Linked DNA regions of Heliomicrobium gestii. The protein of the gene in region 1 interacts with the protein of each later gene in a pairwise test. Links are inferred from orthologs where the notes say so. Each region holds a gene or a part of one and is shown in the gene's direction. Other genes may lie near its edges. The genes, in order: GTO89_RS11255, GTO89_RS00600, rplL and GTO89_RS13690.

Region 1 (6,746 bases):
GATGCAGAGATAAAGAAACTGGATCTAGATATGAAGTCGGAATAAATATGAATAATGAGATTGAAACCACAGGCAGCCTAAACTCGATGGAGGACAGGCTGCATTTTTATTGCTCGTTTTTTGTTGACGAGGAAACAAAAGTGCGATACGATAAAAATGTTTCCGGGGAATCAAAATCATAACGCTTGAAGGGAGCAATGAAGTGTTCAAATCTCCATCACACCATGTACAGAACAAAGAACAAACCGTGGATAAAAAAGCCTTGCTGTTCGGTCTTATGTCCGTGTTTCTTTGCGGAATAGGCTTCAGTATCATAGCGCCTGTCGTCCCATTCCTCGTGCAGCCTTATATAAGCAATCCGGACGATCAAGCTATCGTTGTTACGCTGCTGACTTCTGTTTATGCAGTCTGTGTGTTTTTTGCGTCCCCCATACTCGGAGCGTTGAGCGACAAGTATGGCCGTCGGCCATTGCTCTTGGGATGCCTTTTTGGTTCTGCGATCGGGTACTTTGTTTTTGGCGTCGGAGGAGCGCTATGGGTGCTCTTTGCCGGGCGCATCATCGAGGGGATCACAGGCGGGAGCATAAGCACGATCTTCGCATATTTTGCAGACATCGTTCCTAGAGAACAGCGAACCAAATACTTTGGATGGATGAGCGCAGTTGTAGGTGTAGGCACCGTCATCGGGCCAACGCTAGGCGGATTACTTGCCAAGTTTGGTTATTCTGTACCCATGTATTTTGGAGCAGCAATAACGTTATTGAATGTTGGTTATGGATTCTTTTTTATGCCTGAGAGCCTTGATACGACTAATAGACAGAGAGAGATTACTCTTGTAAGACTAAATCCCTTCACAGAGCTTGCAAGGGTGCTTTCCATGAAGAACGTAAAAACGCTGCTTGTCTCAGCGTTCATACTTTGGATCCCCAATGGGTCTTTACAGGCAGTTTTTTCACAATTTACAATGGACGCTTTCAATTGGCAACCTGCGCTGATCGGACTTATGTTTTCAATTATAGGTTTTCAAGACATTATTTCACAAGGTTTCATCATGCCAAAGCTGTTGATTAAGCGTAGTGATAAAGAGATAGCGATTCTTGGAATGGCATCGGAGATTATAGGCTACAGTCTGATTGCAGCATCGGCTTTGTTCTCATTCTATCCTCTTTTTATCGCTGGAATGTTTATATTTGGTTTTGGCGATTCGATCTTCGGGCCTTCATTCAATGGGATGCTCTCCAAATCGGTCGATTCTAGCGAACAAGGAAGGATTCAAGGAGGTAGCCAATCGATTCAGGCTTTAGCCAGAATGATTGGGCCGGTCATTGGAGGTCAAATCTATGTATCACTGGGTCATGCCGCACCCGCATTTATGGGTATGATCCTGATAGCAGCGGCAATACCCGTTTTGTATAAGGGTACGCATGTAAATGCATAAAACCACCTGCTTTGTATGGGCAGGTATCGGCTTCTTTTGCAATTATAGAGGGGGTAAGCGCAAATTCGGCACACACATCTCCACCTTGTGTGTGATACACTCTCATTGTCCCTCTTCATGTCGAGATACTCCTTGGCGAAGCACCTTGGTGGCGCCGAAATGGGATTTATTCATTATGCGAGTTAACAAAACTTCGAAGCCCCGCTAAAATAAACGTAAGTTTCCACGTTTATTTCATAAGAAAGCCATAACGAAAAGGATGTCAAGCCCCGTGATAACGAGCGATATCCCTAAGCCAAACAACTCCAAATTCGTCCACCTCCACGTCCACACCGAATACAGCCTCCTTGACGGGGCGGCCCGCATCGGCAAACTGGTCGATCGCGCCGCCGAACTGGACATGCCCGCCTTGGCCATCACCGACCATGGCGTCATGTACGGCGTCATCGATTTTTATAAAAAGGCCAAGGCCCGCGGTGTCAAGCCGATCATCGGCTGTGAGGTCTATGTGGCCTCCCGGACCATGGTGGACCGCGATCCCCAGAAGGACAGCGACCAGCACCACCTGGTGCTGCTGGCCAAAGACCTGGAGGGCTACCGCAACCTGACGGCCCTCGTCTCCCAAGCGCATACGGAGGGCTTCTATTATAAACCGCGCGTCGACCATGACCGTCTGGCCCGCCACAGCAAAGGACTCATCGCCATGAGCGCCTGCCTGGCCGGCGAGATCCCCCGGCTGCTCCTCAACAGCCAGGAACGGCAGGCGAGGGAGCGGGCCGCTTTCTATCGGGACACCTTCGGTCGCGAGAATTACTTCATCGAACTGCAGGATCACGACATCCCTGAGCAGAAGCAGGCCAATCGCGGCCTGATCCGCCTCGCCGGCGAGTTGGGCCTTGGCCTGGTGGCGACGAACGACGTCCACTATGTGGAGCGCAAGGACGCCTACATCCAGGATGTGCTCATGTGCATCCAGATGGGCAAGACCCTCCAGGACACGGACCGGATGAAGTTTGACGGCGCCGAGTTTTACCTGAAAAGCGCCCGGGAGATGGCGGCCCTCTTCGGTGAAGTGCCTGGCGCGCTGACGAACACCCTCGCCATCGCCGAGGCCTGTGATCTCCAGTTCGACTTCGGCAAACACCACCTGCCAGCCTATCCCATCCCGGACGAACCGGCATTCGCCCAGTGGCGGCGCGCTCACGGGAGCGCTCCCTGGCCGGGCGTGCCCTGGGAAGCGGCGGAGCAGTACCTGACCTACCTCTGCAAAGCAGGGATGGAGTGGCGCGGCTGCGCCCACCGCGACGACTACCGCCGCCGCCTCGCTTTTGAACTCCAGACCATCTGCCGGATGGGCTTTGCTGGCTACTTCCTCATCGTTCAAGACTTCTGCGCCTTTTCCCGCCGCGAGGGCATCCTTGTCGGCCCCGGCCGGGGGTCGGCGGCGGGCAGCCTCGTCGCCTATGTGCTCGGCATCACCGACATCGACCCCATCGAATACAACCTGCTTTTCGAGCGATTTTTGAATCCCGAGCGGGTTTCCATGCCAGATATCGACATCGACTTCGACTTCGTCCGGCGCGGCGAGGTCATCGACTATGTCGTCCACAAGTACGGTTCTGACCGGGTCGCCCAGATCATCACCTTCGGAACGATGGCCGCCCGGGCAGCTGTCCGCGACGTGGGCCGCGTCCTCAACCTGCCCCTGGCCGATGTGGACAAGGTGGCCAAGGCCATCCCCGCCGAACTGGGCATGACCATCGAAAAGGCGGTCGAGATCAGCCCCGAGTTGCAGACCCTCTGCCAGGACTCGCGCATCGGCCACCTTGTCGAGACGGCCCGCGCCATCGAGGGGATGCCTCGCCACGCCTCGACCCATGCCGCCGGCGTCGTCATCGCGCCGTCGCCTCTCGTCGATTACCTGCCTGTGCAGCGCGGCTCTGAAGAGGGTGTCACCACCCAGTTTCCGAAGGATACCGTCGAAGAGATCGGTCTTTTAAAAATGGATCTCCTCGGTTTGAAGACACTGACCCTGATCGGCGATGTGATCAACAAGATCCGCCGCTCGCGGGGCCTGGCGATCGAACTCAAAGACCTTCCCCTCGATGATCCGAAAGCCTATCAGCTCCTGAGCCGGGCCGACAGCCTTGGCGTCTTCCAGTTGGAAAGCTCGGGCCTGCGGGCGATCCTGCGGGAACTGAAGCCCAACAGCTTTGACGACATCATCGCCCTGGTGGCCCTCTACCGGCCGGGCCCCCTCCAGTCGGGCATGGTGGAGGACTTCATCCGCCGCAAGCACGGCCAGACCGCTGTCGAGTACCTGCACCCAGCCCTAGAACCGATCCTGAAAGACACCTACGGCGTCATCCTCTACCAGGAACAGGTCATGCGCATCGCCAGCGAACTGGCCGGCTTCACCCTCGGCGAAGCCGACATGTTGCGCCGCGCCATGGGCAAGAAAAAGCCCGAGGTCATCGCCGGGCTGCGCCAGCAGTTCATTGAGGGCGCTGTCGCCCACCACATCCCCGAGCAGACGGCCGGCGCCATCTTTGACCTGATGGAGTTTTTCGCCGGCTATGGTTTTAACAAAAGTCATTCGGCGGCCTATGCCCTTATCGCCTACCAGACGGCCTACTTGAAGGCCAACTACCCCGTTGAGTTCATGGCCGGCCTGTTGACGAGTGTCGCCGATTCGTCCGATAAGGTGGCCCAGTATGTCGATGAGTCCCAGCGCCTGGGCATCCGCGTCCTGCCGCCCGATGTGAGCGCCTCAGAGATCGATTTTTCTGTCGTCGTCGACCCCCTTGGCGGCGGCCGCCAGATCCGCTTCGGCTTGGCCGCTGTGAAAAATGTGGGCCGCGGGGCCATCGACTCGATCCTGCTGGCCCGTGAAACCGGCGGCCCTTTCACCTCCCTCGACGATTTCTGCACCCGTATCGACAACCGCCAGGCCAACCGGCGCGTCCTGGAAAGCCTGATCAAGGCGGGGGCGCTCTCCTCCCTGGGCAAACGCCGTCCCCTGTTGCAGGCCCTCGATAAGTGCATGGACGTGGCGGCCCGTCGCCAGCGCGACCTGGCCACGGGCCAGATGAACCTCTTTGACTTCGGCGGTCTTGGCGGGGAAGCGGGGGAGAGCGGGGGATTCGGGGGAATGGGCGGTCTTGGCGGATCCGGTGAACCCGGAGGAAGCGATGGGACCGGCGGATTCATGGGCATCCCCGGTGGTTCCGCCGCCGAGACGGCTGTTCCGCTGCCGGAGATTGCCGATTTTCCTCACCGCGAAATCCTGGCCATGGAAAAAGAACTGCTCGGCATCTACTTCAGCGGTCATCCCCTCGAGGAGCTGCGCCCCTGGCTGGAAAAGCAGATCTCCATGACCATCGCCCGCATTCAACCTGACAATGACCAGCAGCGGGTGAAACTGGGCGGGTTGATCCACGCCTTGCGGCGGACGACCACCAAAAAAGGCCAACTGATGGCCTACTTTACGTTGGAAGATTGGAGCGGCGGCGTCGATGTCCTCGTCTTTCCCCGCACCTATGAACGGTGCGCCGAAAAAATTCAGGACGATGCTGTCGTTATCTTAGAAGGAAAAATCCACTACGAGGAAGAAAACAAAAAAATCTTTTGTGAGAATCTCCTGGTGGTGGACGCCGCCCAACTGGCGGCGTCTGTCGATCCGGTTACGGCGGCGCAGACCAGCGCGGCCTTCGATCCGGCGAGGGCAGCGGTCGGGCGAAAGGTTAACGCGGCGGCAGACACGAACCCAACAAACACGAACCCACAAAACCCACCGCATCGACCGGATGCGCCGACGCTGCAGCTTTGGCTGCCGGTCGCCTCGACCGACGAGGGAGCCCGTGAACGACTCATTTCCATCCTCCGCGCCCACGGAGGACCATCGCCGGTTCAACTTTTTTTTACAGCGGATCGAAAAGCCTTCCGCCTGAATCCTGACCTTTGGGTCACCCTGTCCGGTGACCTCCAGGCAGCGCTGGGTCGGCATTTCGACGGGATTCGAATGGAAGTCGCCCAGGGATAGGAATGATCGATTGATCTTCGATATGATTTGCATCGAAGGTAAAAATTGTGTTATCCTTAATCTGATCTGGGTCTTCCATGTGTGCGACAACACGGAAATTGACATAATCTCAGGGAAGGTTGTGCTCTTATGCTGGAGAAGGAAACGTCCATCGGTGGCGAGTACATTGTCATCAAAGCTTTGGAGAACGGCGTAACGATCATCGGCTTGACACGGGGCAAGGATACGAGGTTCCACCATTCCGAGAAATTGGACAAAGGCGAGGTTATGGTTGCCCAGTTCACGGAACATACATCGGCCATGAAGATCCGCGGCCGGGCGACGATCTTTACCAAGCACGGTGAAATCGAAGCCGGAATCTGAATGGGACAAGAGAGAGGTGATTCCCTATGTGGACCGTCGTTTACATCGCACCCAACCGCACAACCGCCGAAATGTTGAAGAATGTACTCACCAACGAAGGTTTGCTCGTCATGTTGCGACCTGTTGGGGTGCCTCATCTTGGCGATTCAGGTTCCGTAGAAATCCTCGTGCCAGAATCAGAAGCTGAAGAAGCCCATGAGATTTTGAGCGGGGCCTTGGGCGGTTGACCATAGCCAAGCCTCGGCCCACGCCACCCACGCTGTCACGCCGCGGGCAGTTCCCCAGCGTAACCGTACCAGCGGAACCACTTTCGAATAAGGGGCGCGATAAACAAATGGATGGCTTGTGGGTGAAATGCAAGCAGTGTCAGCAGATCCTGTTGACGAAAGAGTTAGAGAAGAATCTGAAGGTATGCCGGTGCGGTTACCACTTTCGGATGACGGCGCAGGAACGGATCAACATGCTGGTCGATGAGAACAGCTTTATCGAGTGGGACCGGGAGTTGGCAACGAAGGATCCCCTCAAGTTTCCTGGATATGCACAAAAAATTCAGAAGTGTCAGATTGAGACGTCGATGGGTGAGGCGATCTCTACCGGCCAGGGCAGGATCTGTGGCATCCCCTTCGCCATCGGTGTGATGGATCCCCGTTTCATCATGGCGTCCATGGGCGCCGTTGTCGGTGAGAAGATCGTGCGCGCCGCTGAACGAGCGCTGAAGCTGCGCCTGCCGCTGGTGCTCTTTTCCGCTTCCGGCGGCGCTCGCATGCAGGAAGGCGTCCTCTCGCTGATGCAGATGGCTCGCACCAGCGCCGCCCTGACGCGCCTCTCTGAGGCTGGGCTGCCCTTTTTCTCCATCCTTACCGATCCGACGACCGGTGGCGTCACGGCCAGCTTCGCCATGCT
Region 2 (5,161 bases), on another replicon or contig:
CTCTCCACTGTGATCGGTTTCCGCCAGGGCGGCGAGTTCTTCGGAGAAACCTGTATCGTCGAGAAAACCTATCCCGCCACCGTCAAGGTGATCGAGAACATGACCTGCCTGACCATCCCCTTTGACGAACTTCACCGGCTCTGGGAACAGCATGCCGCCTTTTCCGCTTATTTCTCCCGTCTTTTTGCCGCCCGCTTCCGGTCTATGATCGATGAGATCGTCGCCGAGCACTCCGGTGAGGCGCCCGGCATGGACGGGCGTCCCTTTCGCAAGCGCGCCGTCGATATGATGACATCGCCGGTGCTTACCATCGCCGCCGGCGAACCGGTGACAAAAGCGGCACAGTTGATGGCCGACAAGCGGGTCGGTTCCCTCGTCGTCACGGAGGGCGATCAGCCTGTGGGCATCATCACCGAGCGGGATCTGGTCTACCAGGTGTTGGCGGCGCCCTCGTCCCTGGAAGCTCCCCTCGCTTTCCCATCTTTAAAGGCGGTGATGAACAGCCAATTTATCACCCTGCCGCCCGAATCCTGTTATTATCAGGTTTTGCTGACCATGATCCGGGAGAGTGCCCGCTATGTAGGCGTTGTCGACAAGGGCCGTCTCCTCGGCATTGTCGCCCTGACCGATCTGGTTCGCAACCGCGACGCCGGCGCCCTGTCCATCGTAGACGGCATCGAACACTGCCGCACCATCGATGACCTGGCGGCGAGGGCCACCGTCATCGACCGGCTGCTCACGGCCATGGTGGCGGAGCAGGCTCAGCCGAACGAAATCGCCGAAGTCATCACCGTGCTCTATGACCGGCTGACAGCGCGGATTCTTGAACTGGCCCTCGACGGGCTCGCCAAAGGCCGGTTGAACCCGCCCGCCTCCTTCTGCTGGCTCACGATGGGATCGGCCGGACGGCGCGAGCAGACCCTGCGCACCGATCAGGATCATGCCATCGTCTTCGCCGATGTGCCGGAAGAACAGCTAGAAAGGGTGCGCGCTTTTTTTCTTGACCTGGGCGAACTGGTGGTCAAGGGCCTGGAGGCCTGCGGTTTTGCCCGTTGTCCCGGCCAGGTCATGGCCGGCAACCCTCGCTGGTGCCACTCCTCCAGCGAGTGGATGCACCGCCTCAGCGGCTGGGTGGAGGAATCGGTGCCCGAGCATGTGCGCCAGTTGACCATCTTTCTTGACTTTCGCGGCCTCTACGGCGATTTGACGCTGGCGTCCCGATTGCGCGACGCCGTCCACCAGACCTACCTGCGCTTCCCCGTCGGACTTCATCACTTGGCCAAAGACGACCTGCGCCACCATGTGAGCCTTGGGTTTTTTAAACCCTTTGTCACGGAAAAAAGCGGCGACCATAAAGACGAGATCGATCTGAAGCGCAGCCTCCTGGTGCACCTCATCGACTGTGTCCGCATCTTTGCCCTGCGCGAGGGCGTCGAGGAGACGAATACGCTCGCCCGGATTCGCCGTCTCTCCGAAAAGGGCGTCTTTCACGACAATGACGCGGAGCAGTTTTGCTTTAGCTATCAGACCCTGACGGCGATGCGCATCCAGGAAAATCTGCGCAAGGCTCATGAGGGAAGTAAGCCCGACAACTACATCCACCCCTACCGGCTGTCCAAACGGGAACAGGCGGCGCTGAAAGAGGCGATTCAAGGCATCATCCGCCTGCAGAGCCTGACCGGCTCCGCCTTCCGCGTCGAAGGTTTTTTATAGCCGCTCTTTATCGTCGAAGGTTTTTTCAGAGAAATTTCCGCGGCGGCACCTTTTTCGTCTCGATCCAGTGGAGGTGGTTGTCCTTGCTTGAAACCTTTCGCAGTCTCTTCGGTCTGGAACGAAGCGGATTTCCCGGCAGGATGCCCGAATCGGAGCTGTCGGCCCGTCTGCTGGAAAAGTGCCGGCGCAACCGGGGGCGGCACGGTCCTTTTCACCTGCTCCGGGAGATCCCCTTTGTCGTCTTTGACACGGAGACGACTGGACTGAGTGTCCCTGATGATGATGTGATCGCCCTCGGCGCCGTCGCCCTGGGACTCGACGCCGGAGGTGATCGCTGCCCCAGCTTCGACCGGCTCGTTAACCCCCATCGTCCCATCCCCGCGCTGGCGCGGGAGATCACCGGCATCGACGACGAGATGGTCTGCGCCCAGCCGACCATCTACCCGGTGCTCGACGACTTTTTGGATTTTATCGACGGCGCCGTCCTCGTGGCCCATGGGATCGCCTTTGATGTGGGCTTTCTGGATAAGTACCTAAAACCGCTTCGGACGAGGTTGTATCATCCCGTCATCGATACGATCACCCTGTCGCGCGTCATTGAACCTTTTCGGACCGACCACAGCCTCGATGCCCTCGTGCCTGACTGGAGGATCGCGCCGCGCCGTCGTCACAGCGCCCTTGGCGACGCGCAGATGACCGCCGATCTGTTTGCCGCGATGTTGGCGCGGTTGCAGACACTCCGGCCGGTGAGCACCCTTGGCGAATTGCAGCGGATTTTAGCGCAGCAGCACCTCTAGGCGCGCCTTGTCCCTTTCTTATCTCGTGGATGTCATTCATGGGCCAAAGCGGAATTTGTATTCCAGGGACGCAAGCGGTATTATAGAAGAATCGCACCACCGTTCCAATCTATCAAATGCTTACTCCAGCGGAAGGAGGATCCCTGTTGCCATCATCTCCGCTGTTTTCCATCATGCGCCTCATGCCGATCGTCTTTTTTCTCCTGATCAACTACCTCTCCTATATGGCCCTCGTCCGCTGGATGCCCTTTTTCCGGCCGGGACGCCGGCGAACCGCCTTTGTGACCATCGCCATCCTGTCGGCCCTGCCGCCCCTCTACAGCGTGGTGACGGGCTATCAGACCCAGGAAGCGTGGCTGCGCATCGCCTATTACCCCGCCCTCGCCTGGAACATCGGCCAGATCATCTTCCTTCTGGCGGTTCCGATCGTTTTCTTGCTTCACCGTGTCCAGCGTTCCTTGGATGCCGAGGGACAACGAGCGCCGCAAACAAAGGAGATGCCCTTTGCGCCGGGGCCTGACCCTTCCGAAAAAACTCGTCAGGGGGGAGACAAGGAAGCCGCCTCACATATCCATCTGCCGGAAAAAGTCACACGACGGCATCTGTTGCAAGGGGCCATCACCGCCGTCCCTTTTGTCGCCCTCACCGTCGCCGCTGACGGTGTGCTCGTCGGCGACAATCGCGTGATCACCCGGACCTACCCGGTTGCTATCCCAGGTCTTCCCAAACACCTGGACGGACTCCGACTCGTGCAGGTCTCCGACGTCCACCTGGGCACCTTCTTCCCCATCAGCCGCCTCGATGACGCCCTCGAACTCATTCAGAAACAAAAACCGGACATTTTCGCCATCACCGGCGATTATGTCGATGATGTCACCATGCTCGACGACGCGATCAGGCGGACAGAACAGGTCTCCACCACCTTCGGCAGTTACTACAGCCTGGGCAACCACGAACACTACCGGGACCTCGACAAAGTGGTCAGCGCCTTCCGGAAAAGCACGATCCATCACCTGGACAACAGCTTTCAAACAGTGGAGAAGTCCCTCTGCTTGCTCGGCATCGATTATCCCTTCACACGCCGCGACGATGAAAACCGGGCGATGGTGACAGAGCGCCTGCTCGACAAGGCGCTGGCAGGAGCGCCGGCAGACCTGCCGAAGATCCTGCTCACCCACCACCCTGACGGGTTCAACGCAGCCCGGCAGAGGGGGATCGCCCTCTCACTGGCCGGCCACACCCATGGCGGACAAGTCGGCATCGGCGATCGCTCCCTCTTCCCCTTCGCCATGGAGTACATGCGCGGCTGGTATGGCGACGAGGAACAGAAGCTCTTCGTCAACAGCGGCCTCGGCCATTGGTTGCCCTTCCGGTTGGGTTGTCCATCGGAAATCGTCACCTTTGTGCTGCGGAGCGCCTAGAGCCGATCGACTGGAGCCGATCGACTCAACCATACCATTGAACCGTTCGAGTGAACCCAATCGCCAAAACCTCATAAATAGATCCAGCGTCCCCGATTCCAATTATCCCCTCTTGTCTTTTCAGGCGGGATCGCCTATACTAGTCAAGCGTCCTCAAGAGACGCCAACAAAAGAGCGAAAAAGAGTATGGTGGATAGTTGCGGTTTCTGCTTTGCAGGGATCGAGGAAATTCGAGACACGCCCACGGCCGCTTCGGCGGTCGCGGAGTATGGTGCCTGGCGCAAGCCAGGGCAGGGCGACCTGACGACGGCAAAAGCATCTCTCCGGAGAGGCGAGTCGCTGTAAAGTGCCACAGAAACGATGTTCCCCGGCGACGGGGAAGTGCAAGGGTAAACTCCACCAGCGTGCAACCCAAATAGGCGGCGCAAGCCGCGGGTAGGGGCACCCGCTGCGGCGGGAAGGAAGCCAGGCCGTCAGGAGCAACTTCCTTAGACAAATGACTATCCATCGGCGCAAGCCGGGGACAGAATCTCGATTACAGCCATACTCTTTTTTCTAAAACGACCAGAGGTCTACACCTCCGGTCGTTTATTTTTTTGCCCTGAATGCGACTTTTCCGGCGACAGCGCGGCAACACTAGCATCGCCTTTTTCAAGGAGGGATCGCCCCATGCCGAGAATCGCCGCCGTCGCTTCCGCTGTTCCCGATCATATTTTTCGCCAAAAAGACATCCGGCAAGTCGTGGAGCAGATGTTCGCCGGATCCTTCCGCGATCTCGAGCGCCTGTTGCCGATCTTTGAGAACGCCCAGATCGACAAGCGCCACTTCTGCGTCCCCATGGAGTGGTTTCGAGAAGACCACAGCTTCGCCGAAAAAAATCGCCTCTACGTGGAAAACGCCGTCGACTTGGGCGTCCGCGCCGTCACGGGCTGCCTGGAAAAAGCGGGGCTATCACCGGATGAAGTGGACGGCTTTCTCTTCGTTTCCTCCACGGGCATCGCCACCCCGACCATCGATGTGCGGATCGCCAACCGCTTAGGAATGAAGCCCTCCCTGCGCCGGCTCCCCCTATGGGGCTTAGGCTGCGCCGGCGGGGCCGCAGGGGTCGCTCGGGCAGTTGAAATGGCCGCAGCCCGCCCTGACCGCCCGGTATTGCTGCTTGCCTTGGAGTTGTGCGGCCTCACCTTCCTCTGGGGCGATCGGTCGAAAGGCAACCTGATCGCCACCTCT
Region 3 (5,253 bases), on another replicon or contig:
ATCAGGAGATCGCCGTGGACCTCAAGCGGCATGTCAAGTCCATCGACAACGCCTTGCAGCGGGTCAAGCGCAAGCTGGAAAAGTATCTGGAAAACCGCGATGAAGAGCGGTTGGCCGGCGCCTTGCGGGACCGCTGTCCAGGTCGCGAAGTTCGCTTTCTGACCAAAGAGATCGTCGACGATACGAAATGATCCACCTGATAAAGGGTGGATTTTTCACCGGATAAAGCCATTTATTTGAGGGCATACTCCTAGAGAATGCCCTCTTTTTCTACGCCTGGAGACTGCGGGAACCGCCCGGGAATGTTGTTGACTTCCGTTTTTGCTTGTGCTAAAGTAATGTGAGTAATGGGCAAATTCGGACCACCCGGTACGGGTGGTTTTGTCAATGCAACGGGGGAGGTGTCGCAATGCGTGTCGGTGTTACCCTGGCCTGCACGGAGTGCAAGCGCCGGAATTACATGACGAACAAGAACAAGAAGAACGATCCCGATCGTGTCGAATTGAAGAAGTACTGCAAGTGGTGCAAGACGCAAACGGTCCATAAAGAGACCAAGTAAGTCTGCGTTCACGGAAAAGTGCTGTCGCTGTCCCTAATCCGCCGGACGTGGGTGCGCCATGGCTTGCGGCGAATCGGTGTTTGAGGAAGGGAAGTTCCAGTGGGCGAGATAAAACCAACGGATAAGCCTGAAAAGGTCGAGAAAACAGAAAACACGACCAAAGCAACCCCGGTCAAGGATGCTGCCAAAAAAGGGGAGCCGGCGAAAAAACCCGCTGTTACACGTTCTTCGACAATGGAGCGCTCCCAGAACTTCGCCCGCGGCGTAGCTAGTGAGATGAAGAAGGTTCATTGGCCGACCCGGCAAGAAGTCATCACCTACACCGGTGTCGTCCTCACTGCCGTTGTCTTCGTGTCGGCATTGATTTTCGTCGTCGATGAAGCGCTCAGCCTCGCGCTGAAGCAGTTGATCAGGTGACCATGGATAAGCAGTGGTACGTGATTCATACTTACTCCGGCTATGAGAACAAGGTAAAAGCCAATCTGGAGCGCCGTGTCGAATCGATGAATATGGAGGACAAGATCTTCCGGATCCTCGTCCCCATGGAAGATGAAGTCGAGATCAAAAACGGCAAGCGCAAGGTGACCAAGCGCAAGGTCTTCCCTGGCTATGTCCTTGTCGAGATGATCATGACCGACGACTCCTGGTATGTGGTTCGCAATACGCCCGGTGTGACCGGCTTTGTCGGTCCGGGGACGAAACCGATTCCCTTGCAGCCTGGCGAAGCGGCTCATATCCTGAAATCGATGGGCCTCGACGAAGCGCGGACGCGTCACGACTATGAACTCAAACAGAATGTTCGGGTCACATCAGGGCCGTTCCAGGACTTTATCGGCATCATCGAAGACATTCAGCCGGAAAAAGGCAAGCTGAAGGTGCTCGTTTCTATGTTTGGCAGAGAGACGCCCGTCGAGCTTGATTTTTCGCAAGTAGAAAAAGTATAACCCGATACCCGACAGACCAATAGAAGGAGGTGGCACCAACCAATGGCAAAGAAAGTAGTCGCAGTCGTCAAACTGCAATGCCCTGCCGGTAAAGCGAACCCCGCCCCCCCGGTCGGTCCTGCGCTGGGTCAGCATGGTGTGAACATCATGGCCTTTTGCAAGCAGTACAACGAAGCTACAGCGGCCCAAGCCGGCCTGATCATTCCGGTGGAAATTACGGTATATGAAGACCGTTCCTTCACCTTTGTGACCAAGACGCCCCCTGCTGCCGTACTGCTGAAAAAAGCAGCCGGTATCGAGACGGCCTCCGGCACGCCCAACAAGAAAAAAGTCGGCAAGGTTCCTCGCGCGAAAGTGCAGGAAATCGCCGAACTGAAGATGAAAGATCTCAACGCGGCAAGCGTCGAGTCGGCCATGCGCATGATCGAGGGCACCGCCCGCAGCATGGGCATCGAGATCGTCGAAGCCTAACGCGTTGACCCAGTGGGAGGGCAAGAGCCCGCCAACACCACGAGGAGGATAAAACATGCCGAAACACGGGAAAAAGTATCAAGATCATGCCAAACTGGTCGACCGGGATCAAGTCCTGGAAGCCCAAGAGGCCATGGATATGGTTAAAAAAATGGCAACCGCCAAGTTCGATGAGACGGTAGAAGCCGCCTTCCGGCTCGGCGTCGACCCCCGCCATGCTGACCAGATGATTCGGGGCGCTGTTGTACTGCCCCATGGCACCGGCAAATCGCGGAAAGTGGCCGTTTTCGCCAAAGGCGACAAGGCCAAAGAAGCGGAAGCTGCTGGCGCTGATGCCGTTGGCGCTGAGGATCTCGTCGAAAAGATCCAGGGCGGCTGGCTGGACTTTGACGTGGCTGTCGCCACGCCCGACGTGATGGGTCTCGTCGGTAAACTGGGCCGTTTGCTCGGTCCCAAGGGCTTGATGCCCAACCCGAAGACTGGCACCGTCACCTTTGACGTGGCCCGGGCGATCCAAGAGATCAAAGCTGGTAAGATCGAATACCGCGTTGACAAAACGGGGATCATCCATGCCCCGATCGGCAAGGCTTCTTTCGATGCCCAGAAACTGCTGGAGAACTATCAGACCCTGCTGGACACCCTGCTGAAGGCGAAGCCGGCGGCGGCCAAAGGCCAGTACATCAAGAGCATCACCTTGTCGTCTACGATGAGCCCTGGCGTTCGCATCAACCCGCTGAAGCCTCATGCCGTTCAGGTCCAACAGTAATTTTCGGCTTGACAACCGGAAAGCTGATGATTAGGATAGATACAGTCAACTGACATTGAAAATTGAAAAGACTCGCTGTAGACAGCAGGCGCCGCAGTGATGCGGCATAATGTGAAAACACCTGCCGAGGTGATTGGTCAAGATAACCAGTGAAACGCCCCTTGAGGGTCTTTCATCGGGAAGAATTTTGTTGCCAAGCCTCCGCTGTCTGCAGCGGAGGCTTTTCCGCTTTCTCACCGCAAAGGGGGTGAAACAACCCGCATGGCCACTAAAGAACAAAAAGCTGTACAACTCTCGGAAATCAGAGAAACCATGGGCAAAGCCAAGTCCTGCGTGCTGGCTGACTTCCGGGGCATGACCGTCAAGGAAGCCACCGACCTGCGGAACCAGTTCCGGAAGGCCGGCGTGGAGTTCAAGGTCTGCAAAAACACCCTGACCCGCATCGTCGCCAACGAACTCGGCATCCAAGGCCTGGACCCCTACCTCGAAGGTCCGACTGCGATCGCCTTTGGCATTGAGGATCCCGTCGCTCCCGCTAAGGTGTTGACGGAATTCGCCAAGACGACCAAGAACAAGAACTTCGCCATCAAAGCCGGCGTTGTCGAAGGCAAGGTCATCACTGCCGACGGCGTCAAGGCCTTGGCCGACCTGCCGTCGCGCGAAGTCCTGCTGGCTCAGGTTCTGGCCGGCATTCAAGGTCCCCTCGTCGGTCTGGTCAACGTCCTGCAAGGTCCCATCCGCAAACTGGGCTACGTCCTGGAAGATCTGCGCAAGCAAAAGGAAAGCGCCTAAGCTTAAATTATTAAATGGAGGAATTCAATACCATGAGCAAGATCAATGAAATCATCGAAGCGGTCAAAGGCCTGACCGTTCTCGAACTGGCCGAACTGGTCAAAGCCTTCGAAGAAGAATTCGGCGTCAGCGCTGCCGCTCCCGTCGCCATGGCCGCCATGCCCGTGGCCGCCGCTGCTGCTGCTCCCGCTGAAGAGCAAACTGAATTCGACGTCATCCTGAAAGCCGCTGGCGACAAGAAAGTCAACGTCATCAAAGTCGTCCGCGAAATCACCGGCCTGGGCCTGAAAGAAGCGAAAGACCTCGTTGACGGCGCTCCCAAAGCCGTTAAAGAGAAAATCGCCAAAGAAGAAGCCGAAGCCGTCAAGAAGAAACTTGAAGAAGCCGGCGCTTCCGTCGAAGTTAAGTAATTTTGCTTCGCGAACAGCTAGAAAAAAAGCAGGGCGGTCCTACCGTCCTGCTTTTTTCAATCCATAATTTTTTCTGGCAAGGAACCGCAATGATTGACAGTTCGCACCTCTTATGCTAATATTATATCTTGCGATCGTGCTCGTTTTTGGTGCCTTTGCTCCTGTGCGGGTGCATTTTACCGGGAATAAATTCGGTGTCGACAGGGTAGAATACCCGGATATGAGGGGGAACCAGGGTGGACTCGCCGAGGAGGGAGTCTATTGCCGCAACCGTAGAAAAGAAACCCGGTGGTAGAGGGTAGGTGAATACAGACCCTCGAACTGGTGTTTCTTTTGTTTTGCTATCACGATACAAGAGGTGAATCGGATGGTATATCCTGTGCAATGTGGGCCTCGCGAGCGATGGACTTTTGCCCGCATCCAGGAAGTCATGGACATGCCCAATCTGATAGAAATCCAGCAGAACTCCTATCGCTGGTTTCTCGAAGAGGGCTTGCGCGAGATGTTCCGCGATATCTCGCCCATTCAGGACTTCACCGGAAACCTGATCCTGGAGTTCATCGACTATGCCCTTGGCGACCCCAAGTATAGCGTGGAAGAATGCAAGGAACGCGATGTCACCTTTGCGGCCCCTTTGCGCGTCAAAGTTCGCCTGATCAACAAAGAAACGGGCGAGGTCAAGGAGCAGGAAGTCTTTATGGGCGACTTCCCGCTGATGACGGACAAAGGCACCTTCATCATCAACGGCGCTGAACGGGTCATCGTCAGCCAACTCGTTCGTTCGCCAGGCGTCTATTACAATGAAGCCATCGACCCGCCAAGCGGCAAGAAACTCTTCGGCGCCACCATGATCCCCAATCGCGGCGCCTGGCTGGAATTTGAAACCGATATCAACGACAACGTTTTCGTGCGCATCGACCGCACCCGCAAACTCCCGGCGACAGTGCTCATCCGGGCGTTGGGTTACTCCAACAATGCCCAGGTCCATGAGCTCTTTGACGGTGACGAGCGGATCCGGATCACCCTGGAACGGGACAACACGGAGAATACGGAAGAAGCGCTCGTCGAGATCTATAAACGCCTCCGTCCCGGCGAGCCGCCCACTGTGGACAGTGCGCGGAGTCTGCTGGAGACCCTCTTTTTCGATCCGAAGCGTTACGACCTGGCCAAGGTGGGCCGCTATAAGATCAACAAACGCCTCGGCGTCAGCGTGGAGCGTGAGATCCGCCATCTGACCCGGGACGATATCATCGCCGCTGTGCGAGAACTGCTCAAGTTGATGCAGGGCGAAGGCCGGGCCGACGATATCGA
Region 4 (5,403 bases), on another replicon or contig:
GCATCGGACTTGGGATGGATATGGCCGCTTACAGCCCGGAGGGCAAGGCGGTCTACAGGGAAAAAGGGGAGTTGGTCTGTCGATCCCCCTTTCCCTCCATGCCCGTTGGATTCTGGAACGATCCCGATGGACAGAGGTTTCAGGCCGCCTATTTCAACATCTACCCAAATGTCTGGCGCCATGGCGACTATCTAGAGATCACCGAGAGGGATAGCGTCATCATCTTCGGGCGCTCAGACGCCACCTTGAATCCCGGCGGTGTGCGCATCGGCACGGCGGAGATCTATCGCATCGTGGAAAAGCTGCCTGGTATCGCCGATGCGCTCGCTGTCGGACATCACTGGAACAACGATGAGCGCATCATCCTCTTTGTGAAAACGGAGGCGGACGTCCCGCTGACCGATGGGATGAGGAAAACGATCAGTGAAGCCTTGCGCCGGGAGGGGAGCCCCCGTCACGTCCCCTATCGGATTTTTCAGATCCCCCAGATCCCCTATACCATCAACGGCAAAAAGGTGGAACTGGCCGTGCGAAACCTGCTGCGCGGTCAACCGCCGGCCAACGCTGACGTGCTGGCCGATCCGGCGGTGCTGGCTTGCTATAGACCCTACCGGGAGTTGCTTTCGCGAGCGGACGAAGGAGCGGAGTAAGAAAATACGACTGGGAGTATTGACAAAGATTTATTGAGGATCTACAATTCGATATACACAAACACACACCGAAATAGTGTGAATTAATCCGGTGTATAAATAGCCGTTGGCTGATCAGAAAGACTGAAGGCCTGTCGTGTTTCTCCGCCCCTTTTTGGGGGAAGAGAGAACTGCGACGGGTCTTTTTCTTTTTCAAAACAAACGAAGAAGGATGTGGGATTTTTTTGAGTGAGAGACGGTACTGGGATAAGTCGATCGAGACCTTATCTCGCAACGAGTTGGAAATGGTTCAATTGCGGCAGCTACGTCAGCACCTAGAGTGGGCCTACGTCAAATCCCCGTACTACCGGGAAGCCTTTGACAAGGCGGGAGTCCTGCCCTCTCAACTCAAAACCCTGGAGGATTTGCAGCGCTTTCCCTTTACCAATAAGCAGGTGGAGCGTGAACGTCAGGCCAAGGCGCCTCTTCTTGGCGATATGCTGGCTGTGCCGGAAGAAGAGGTGGTATATGTCTCCGCGTCGAGCGGTTCCACGGGGATGGCCACCTTGAGTCCCTTCACCGCTGAGGACTTCGACGACTTTCAGGAGGCCCAGGCGCGCTTGTTCTGGGCGGCGGGGATACGTCCGCGCGATCGCTACGTCCATGCCTTGAACTTCACCCTTTTTGTGGGTGGACCGGACGTGATCGGCGCCCAAAAGTTAGGCGCCCTATGCATCTGGGCGGGCGCCATTCCCTCGGAACGGTTGTTACATATCATGAAAGAATTGCAACCGACAGTAACCTGGACCACACCGTCCTACGCCTGGTATTTGGGTGAGACGGCGAAAAAGCACGGGTTGGATCCTGCCAAGGATTTGAGCATCCGCCGGATCATCGTAGCTGGAGAGCCGGGTGGCTCCATTCCGGCTACCCGGCGAGCCATCGAAGAACTGTGGGACGCTGAGATCTATGATTTTTACGGCATATCCGATATTTACGGCGCCTGTGCGGGCATGTGCGAGGCCCGCGATGGGCTGCATCTGGTGGAAGACCAAATCCTACTGGAGGTGCTCGATCCGCAGACCCAGCAGCCCGTTCCGCCGGGAGAAGCTGGTGAGATGGTGTTGACGACGCTGCGCAAACGGGCTCGTCCCATGATCCGCTTCCGCACCGGCGATATCGTGACGCGGCTGTCGGAGCCCTGCGCCTGCGGGCGCACCCATAGTCGGATCCGAATTCTCGGGCGGATCGACGACATGTTCATCGTTTCCGGGGTCAACATCTTCCCCAGTGACATCGAGTATGCTGTGCGCAACTTGAGTGAACTCAATGGGGAGTATCGCATCACCCTATACAGGGAGAACCATCTATCCAAGTTCCGTTTAGAGGTGGAAAGCCGATCGCCGCAGGCGCCGGTGGGGGTGTTGGCCGACAGACTGAGTCACGGGATCAAAAGCCGCCTGGGCGTTCGCCCGGCGCAAATCGATGTGCTTCCGCCTAACAGCTTGCCCCGGTCGACCCACAAAGCGAAGCGGGTTGTCGACTTGCGCAACGAATAACGGTAGGTCAATCGCCGTGAGTCAAATCGCTACAATGAACAACCGGTTAAGAAAACTCCGTAGAAAGGAAATCCTGCGATGCCGCAACCGAGCAATCGACTTCAGTTTTTTGGCGAATCGGTGATCCGGCGGATGACAAGGGTGGCTCAAGCCCACGGCGCGATCAACCTGTCCCAGGGCTTTCCCGATTTTGACCCGCCGCAAGCATTATTGCAAGCCTTGGAGCGGGTGACCTATGAAGGACCCCACCAGTATGCCGTCACCTGGGGAGCGCCCAATTTTCGCGAGGCCTTAGCCAAAAAGCAGTCTCACTTCATGAACATCCCGATCGATCCGGAAAAGAACATCGTCGTCACCTGCGGCAGCACCGAAGCCATGATGGTGGCCATGATGACCGTCTGCGACCCGAGGGACAAGGTGATCGTCTTTTCCCCCTTCTATGAGAACTACGTGGCCGACACCATCCTCACAGGCGCCGATCCCATTTACGTTCCCCTCCGCCCGCCGGAGTACCATTTCGATGAAGCGGAACTGCGCCGCGCCTTTGCCCAGAAACCGAAAGCGCTGATTCTGTGCAACCCCGCTAACCCCAGCGGCAAAGTGTTTCACCGGGAGGAACTGGAGGTGATCGCCCGCTTGGCCGATGAGTTTGACACCTACGTGATCACCGACGAGGTCTATGAACACATCGTCTATGAGCCCCATGAACACTCCTACTTCGCCGCATTGCCGGGGATGTTCGAGCGCACCCTTTCCTGCAGTTCCCTGTCGAAAACCTACGCCATTACCGGCTGGCGTCTTGGCTATGTCATCGCGCCGCCTCATCTGATTGACGGCGCGCGGAAGATCCATGATTTTCTGACCGTCGGCGCGGCGGCGCCCCTTCAGGAAGCGGCGGTTACGGCGCTGGGTTTTCCCCAGGAATATTACCGGCAACTGCTGGAGGGGTACCGGGAAAAACGTGACACCTTCCTGTCCTATCTTGACCAGACAGGGTTGACCTACACGGCGCCACAGGGAGCCTATTACGTCATGGTCGATATTTCCCCCTTTGGCCACGCCGACGATGAGACCTTTTGTCAGTGGCTGGCCAGGGAAATCGGGGTGGCCGCTGTGCCGGGATCGAGTTTCTTCCGAGAACCCGTTCAACAGTGGATCCGCTTTCATTTCGCCAAACGGAAGGAAACGCTGGAAGAAGCCGGTCGCCGTTTGCTCCGTCTAAGGGAGTGTGGCCGATGATTGAAGTTCGATGGTTGGGCCGAGGCGGGCAAGGGGCCTTTACGGCGGCTCGGCTGCTCGGCCTCTCGGCGGCGCTGTTTGAGAACAAATATGCCCAGGCCTTTCCCTCTTTCGGACCGGAACGGCGAGGGGCTCCTGTCTCGGCCTTCACCCGGATCGCTGATCAAAAAATCACAGACCGCAGTGAAGTCACCCGTTGTGATTACCTGGTGGTGCTCGATGAAACCTTGTGGAAGCCCCAATTGTGGCAGGATCTGAAGCCCGGCGGAACGGTGCTGGTCAATGCCACCGATCCGACACAGTGGTTCGAGAAGGCCTCCGCCGACGCCCCTGACGAGTATAGGCGCGCCAATCGGAAAGCGAGCGCTATCAATGCATTGGCTATCGCCCGCAACTGGATCGGAAAGCCGATCGTCAATACAGCCATGCTGGGGGCCTTGGTGGGTCTCTCGGGGATCATCTCCCTTGAGGCGGCGATCCAGGGGATCCGCCATGAGATGAAGCCGGCCCAAGTCGCCGGGAACGTCAACGCCTTGACCATGGCCTGCAAGAAGGTGAGACCATGAGGAGACCGCACATCCGGCCTTTTCCTCGACCTGTGCATATCCGTGACTATCCCTGCGGTCCCCATTTTCAAGCCGGCCATCTCGTTGACAACGCCGCCGGCTGGCGCCTGGAAACACCTGAAATTAACGGGGCCCGATGCGTGAATTGCCTGCGCTGTTACCTGGCCTGTCCCGAAGGCGCCCTTTACCGGTCAGAAAAGGCGGTTCGATTGGATAAAGACTTTTGCAAAGGCTGTGGAATTTGCGCCAGCGAGTGTCCGCTCCAAGCGATCCAGATGGGCAGGGATGAGTGATGATGGCGCAAGTTAAACAGTTTGTCTCTGGCAATGAAGCCGTCGCGATCGGCGCCCGTCTTGCCTGTCCTCAGGTGATCACGGCCTATCCCATCACCCCGCAGACCGTGGCGATGGAACGCCTGTCTGAAATGGTGGGGGAAGGGACGCTGCAGGCCCAGTTTATCCTCGTCGAGTCGGAACACTCGGCCTTGTCGGCGGCCATGGGCGCCAGCGCCTTCGGCAGCCGCACCTTTACGGCCACCTCGTCACAGGGCCTTCTGTACATGGCGGAGTGTCTCCATTACGCCAGTGGCGGACGCTTTCCCATCGTGATGATGAACGCCAACCGGTCGGTCGCCCTGCCCTGGAGCATCTACGGCGATCACCGCGATTCTCTATCGCTGCTTGATTCGGGGTGGCTCCAGGTCTATGTGGAGGATGCCCAGGAGGCCCTCGACATGATCCTTCAGGCCTATGCCATCGCCGAAAACGAACAGGTGCTGACACCGGTGATGGTGAATCTCGACGGCTTCACCGTCACCCATACATACGAGCCGATCCGGGTTCCCTCGCAGGCGGCGGTGGACGCTTTTTTGCCATCCTTCGCGCCGGCGATCAAGATGGATCTCGCTAAACCGCTGAACATGGGTTTTAGTTCGACGCCGGCTGATAATATGGCGTTCAAGTACCAGCAGCACCAGGGAGCCGAAGCGGCCCGCTGTGTCATCGACCAGGTCGACCGATCCTTTGGCGAGCATTTTGGGCGCCCCTATGGCGGGCTGATGGAGGCCTACCGCTGTGACGACGCCGAGTTGATCTTGATCACCCTGGGCTCTGTCAGCGGCACCGCTCGCCGAGTTGTCGACGCGCTGCGGGAACAAGGAGAAAAGGTGGGGTTGGTAAAGATCCGCTTCATGCGGCCCTTTCCACGGGAAGAGATCGCGGCTGTGGCCCGCAACGCTCGCGCCGTGGGCATCCTGGATCGGGACATCTCCTTCGGCTATGAAGGCGCTGTCTACACCAATGTCAACTCCGCCCTCGCCGGCAATGGCCAAGTGCCGCCCACCTTGAACTTCATCGCCGGCTTAGGCGGGCGGGACATTCGCAAAGAAGACATTGAGACTATGTTCCTCCG

The links.
Region 2: the proteins of GTO89_RS11255 (region 1) and GTO89_RS00600 interact in binary tests that used the Escherichia coli proteins (3 or more experiments, as listed by UniProt). The link is inferred for Heliomicrobium gestii from one-to-one orthologs.
Region 3: the proteins of GTO89_RS11255 (region 1) and rplL interact in binary tests that used the Escherichia coli proteins (3 or more experiments, as listed by UniProt). The link is inferred for Heliomicrobium gestii from one-to-one orthologs.
Region 4: the proteins of GTO89_RS11255 (region 1) and GTO89_RS13690 interact in binary tests that used the Escherichia coli proteins (3 or more experiments, as listed by UniProt). The link is inferred for Heliomicrobium gestii from one-to-one orthologs.

Annotation. Positions count from the first base shown.
Region 1 is NZ_WXEX01000009.1:25,819-32,564, forward strand. Bases 1,379-5,680 are described here. They hold GTO89_RS11255 (DNA polymerase III subunit alpha), read left to right. Parts: upstream 1,379-1,709; coding sequence 1,710-5,480; downstream 5,481-5,680. Other genes in these bases: GTO89_RS11250 (MFS transporter), read left to right, coding at 1,379-1,438; mtrB (trp RNA-binding attenuation protein MtrB), read left to right, coding at 5,610-5,680. In the rest of the region: GTO89_RS11245 (MarR family transcriptional regulator), read left to right, coding at 1-45; more of GTO89_RS11250, read left to right, coding at 203-1,378; more of mtrB, read left to right, coding at 5,681-5,843; GTO89_RS11265 (putative signal transducing protein), read left to right, coding at 5,870-6,070; accD (acetyl-CoA carboxylase, carboxyltransferase subunit beta), read left to right, coding at 6,178-6,746. UniProt on the Escherichia coli protein: DNA polymerase III is a complex, multichain enzyme responsible for most of the replicative synthesis in bacteria. This DNA polymerase also exhibits 3' to 5' exonuclease activity. The alpha chain is the DNA polymerase catalytic subunit.
Region 2 is NZ_WXEX01000001.1:126,923-132,083, reverse strand. Bases 937-3,653 are described here. They hold GTO89_RS00600 (3'-5' exonuclease), read left to right. Parts: upstream 937-1,796; coding sequence 1,797-2,510; downstream 2,511-3,653. Other genes in these bases: GTO89_RS00595 (metallophosphoesterase), read left to right, coding at 2,657-3,653; GTO89_RS00605 (DUF294 nucleotidyltransferase-like domain-containing protein), read left to right, coding at 937-1,713. Also shown: more of GTO89_RS00605, read left to right, coding at 1-936; more of GTO89_RS00595, read left to right, coding at 3,654-3,931; GTO89_RS00585 (type III polyketide synthase), read left to right, coding at 4,601-5,161. UniProt on the Escherichia coli protein: DNA polymerase III is a complex, multichain enzyme responsible for most of the replicative synthesis in bacteria. The epsilon subunit contain the editing function and is a proofreading 3'-5' exonuclease.
Region 3 is NZ_WXEX01000002.1:355,452-360,704, reverse strand. Bases 2,445-5,253 are described here. They hold rplL (50S ribosomal protein L7/L12), read left to right. Parts: upstream 2,445-3,564; coding sequence 3,565-3,942; downstream 3,943-5,253. Other genes in these bases: rpoB (DNA-directed RNA polymerase subunit beta), read left to right, coding at 4,310-5,253; rplJ (50S ribosomal protein L10), read left to right, coding at 3,002-3,532; rplA (50S ribosomal protein L1), read left to right, coding at 2,445-2,740. Outside these bases: RNA polymerase sporulation sigma factor SigH, read left to right, coding at 1-191; rpmG (50S ribosomal protein L33), read left to right, coding at 410-559; preprotein translocase subunit SecE, read left to right, coding at 659-976; transcription termination/antitermination protein NusG, read left to right, coding at 979-1,503; rplK (50S ribosomal protein L11), read left to right, coding at 1,546-1,974; more of rplA, read left to right, coding at 2,030-2,444. UniProt on the Escherichia coli protein: The binding site for several of the GTPase factors involved in protein synthesis (IF-2, EF-Tu, EF-G and RF3). Is thus essential for accurate translation.
Region 4 is NZ_WXEX01000012.1:114,907-120,309, reverse strand. The notes cover bases 1,388-4,346. They hold GTO89_RS13690 (pyridoxal phosphate-dependent aminotransferase), read left to right. Parts: upstream 1,388-2,266; coding sequence 2,267-3,427; downstream 3,428-4,346. Other genes in these bases: GTO89_RS13675 (transketolase C-terminal domain-containing protein), read left to right, coding at 4,289-4,346; GTO89_RS13680 (4Fe-4S binding protein), read left to right, coding at 3,990-4,286; GTO89_RS13685 (2-oxoacid:acceptor oxidoreductase family protein), read left to right, coding at 3,424-3,993; GTO89_RS13695 (phenylacetate--CoA ligase family protein), read left to right, coding at 1,388-2,188. Also shown: GTO89_RS13700 (acetoacetate--CoA ligase), read left to right, coding at 1-650; more of GTO89_RS13695, read left to right, coding at 875-1,387; more of GTO89_RS13675, read left to right, coding at 4,347-5,403. UniProt on the Escherichia coli protein: Shows aminotransferase activity with methionine and histidine as substrates, and to a lesser extent also with phenylalanine.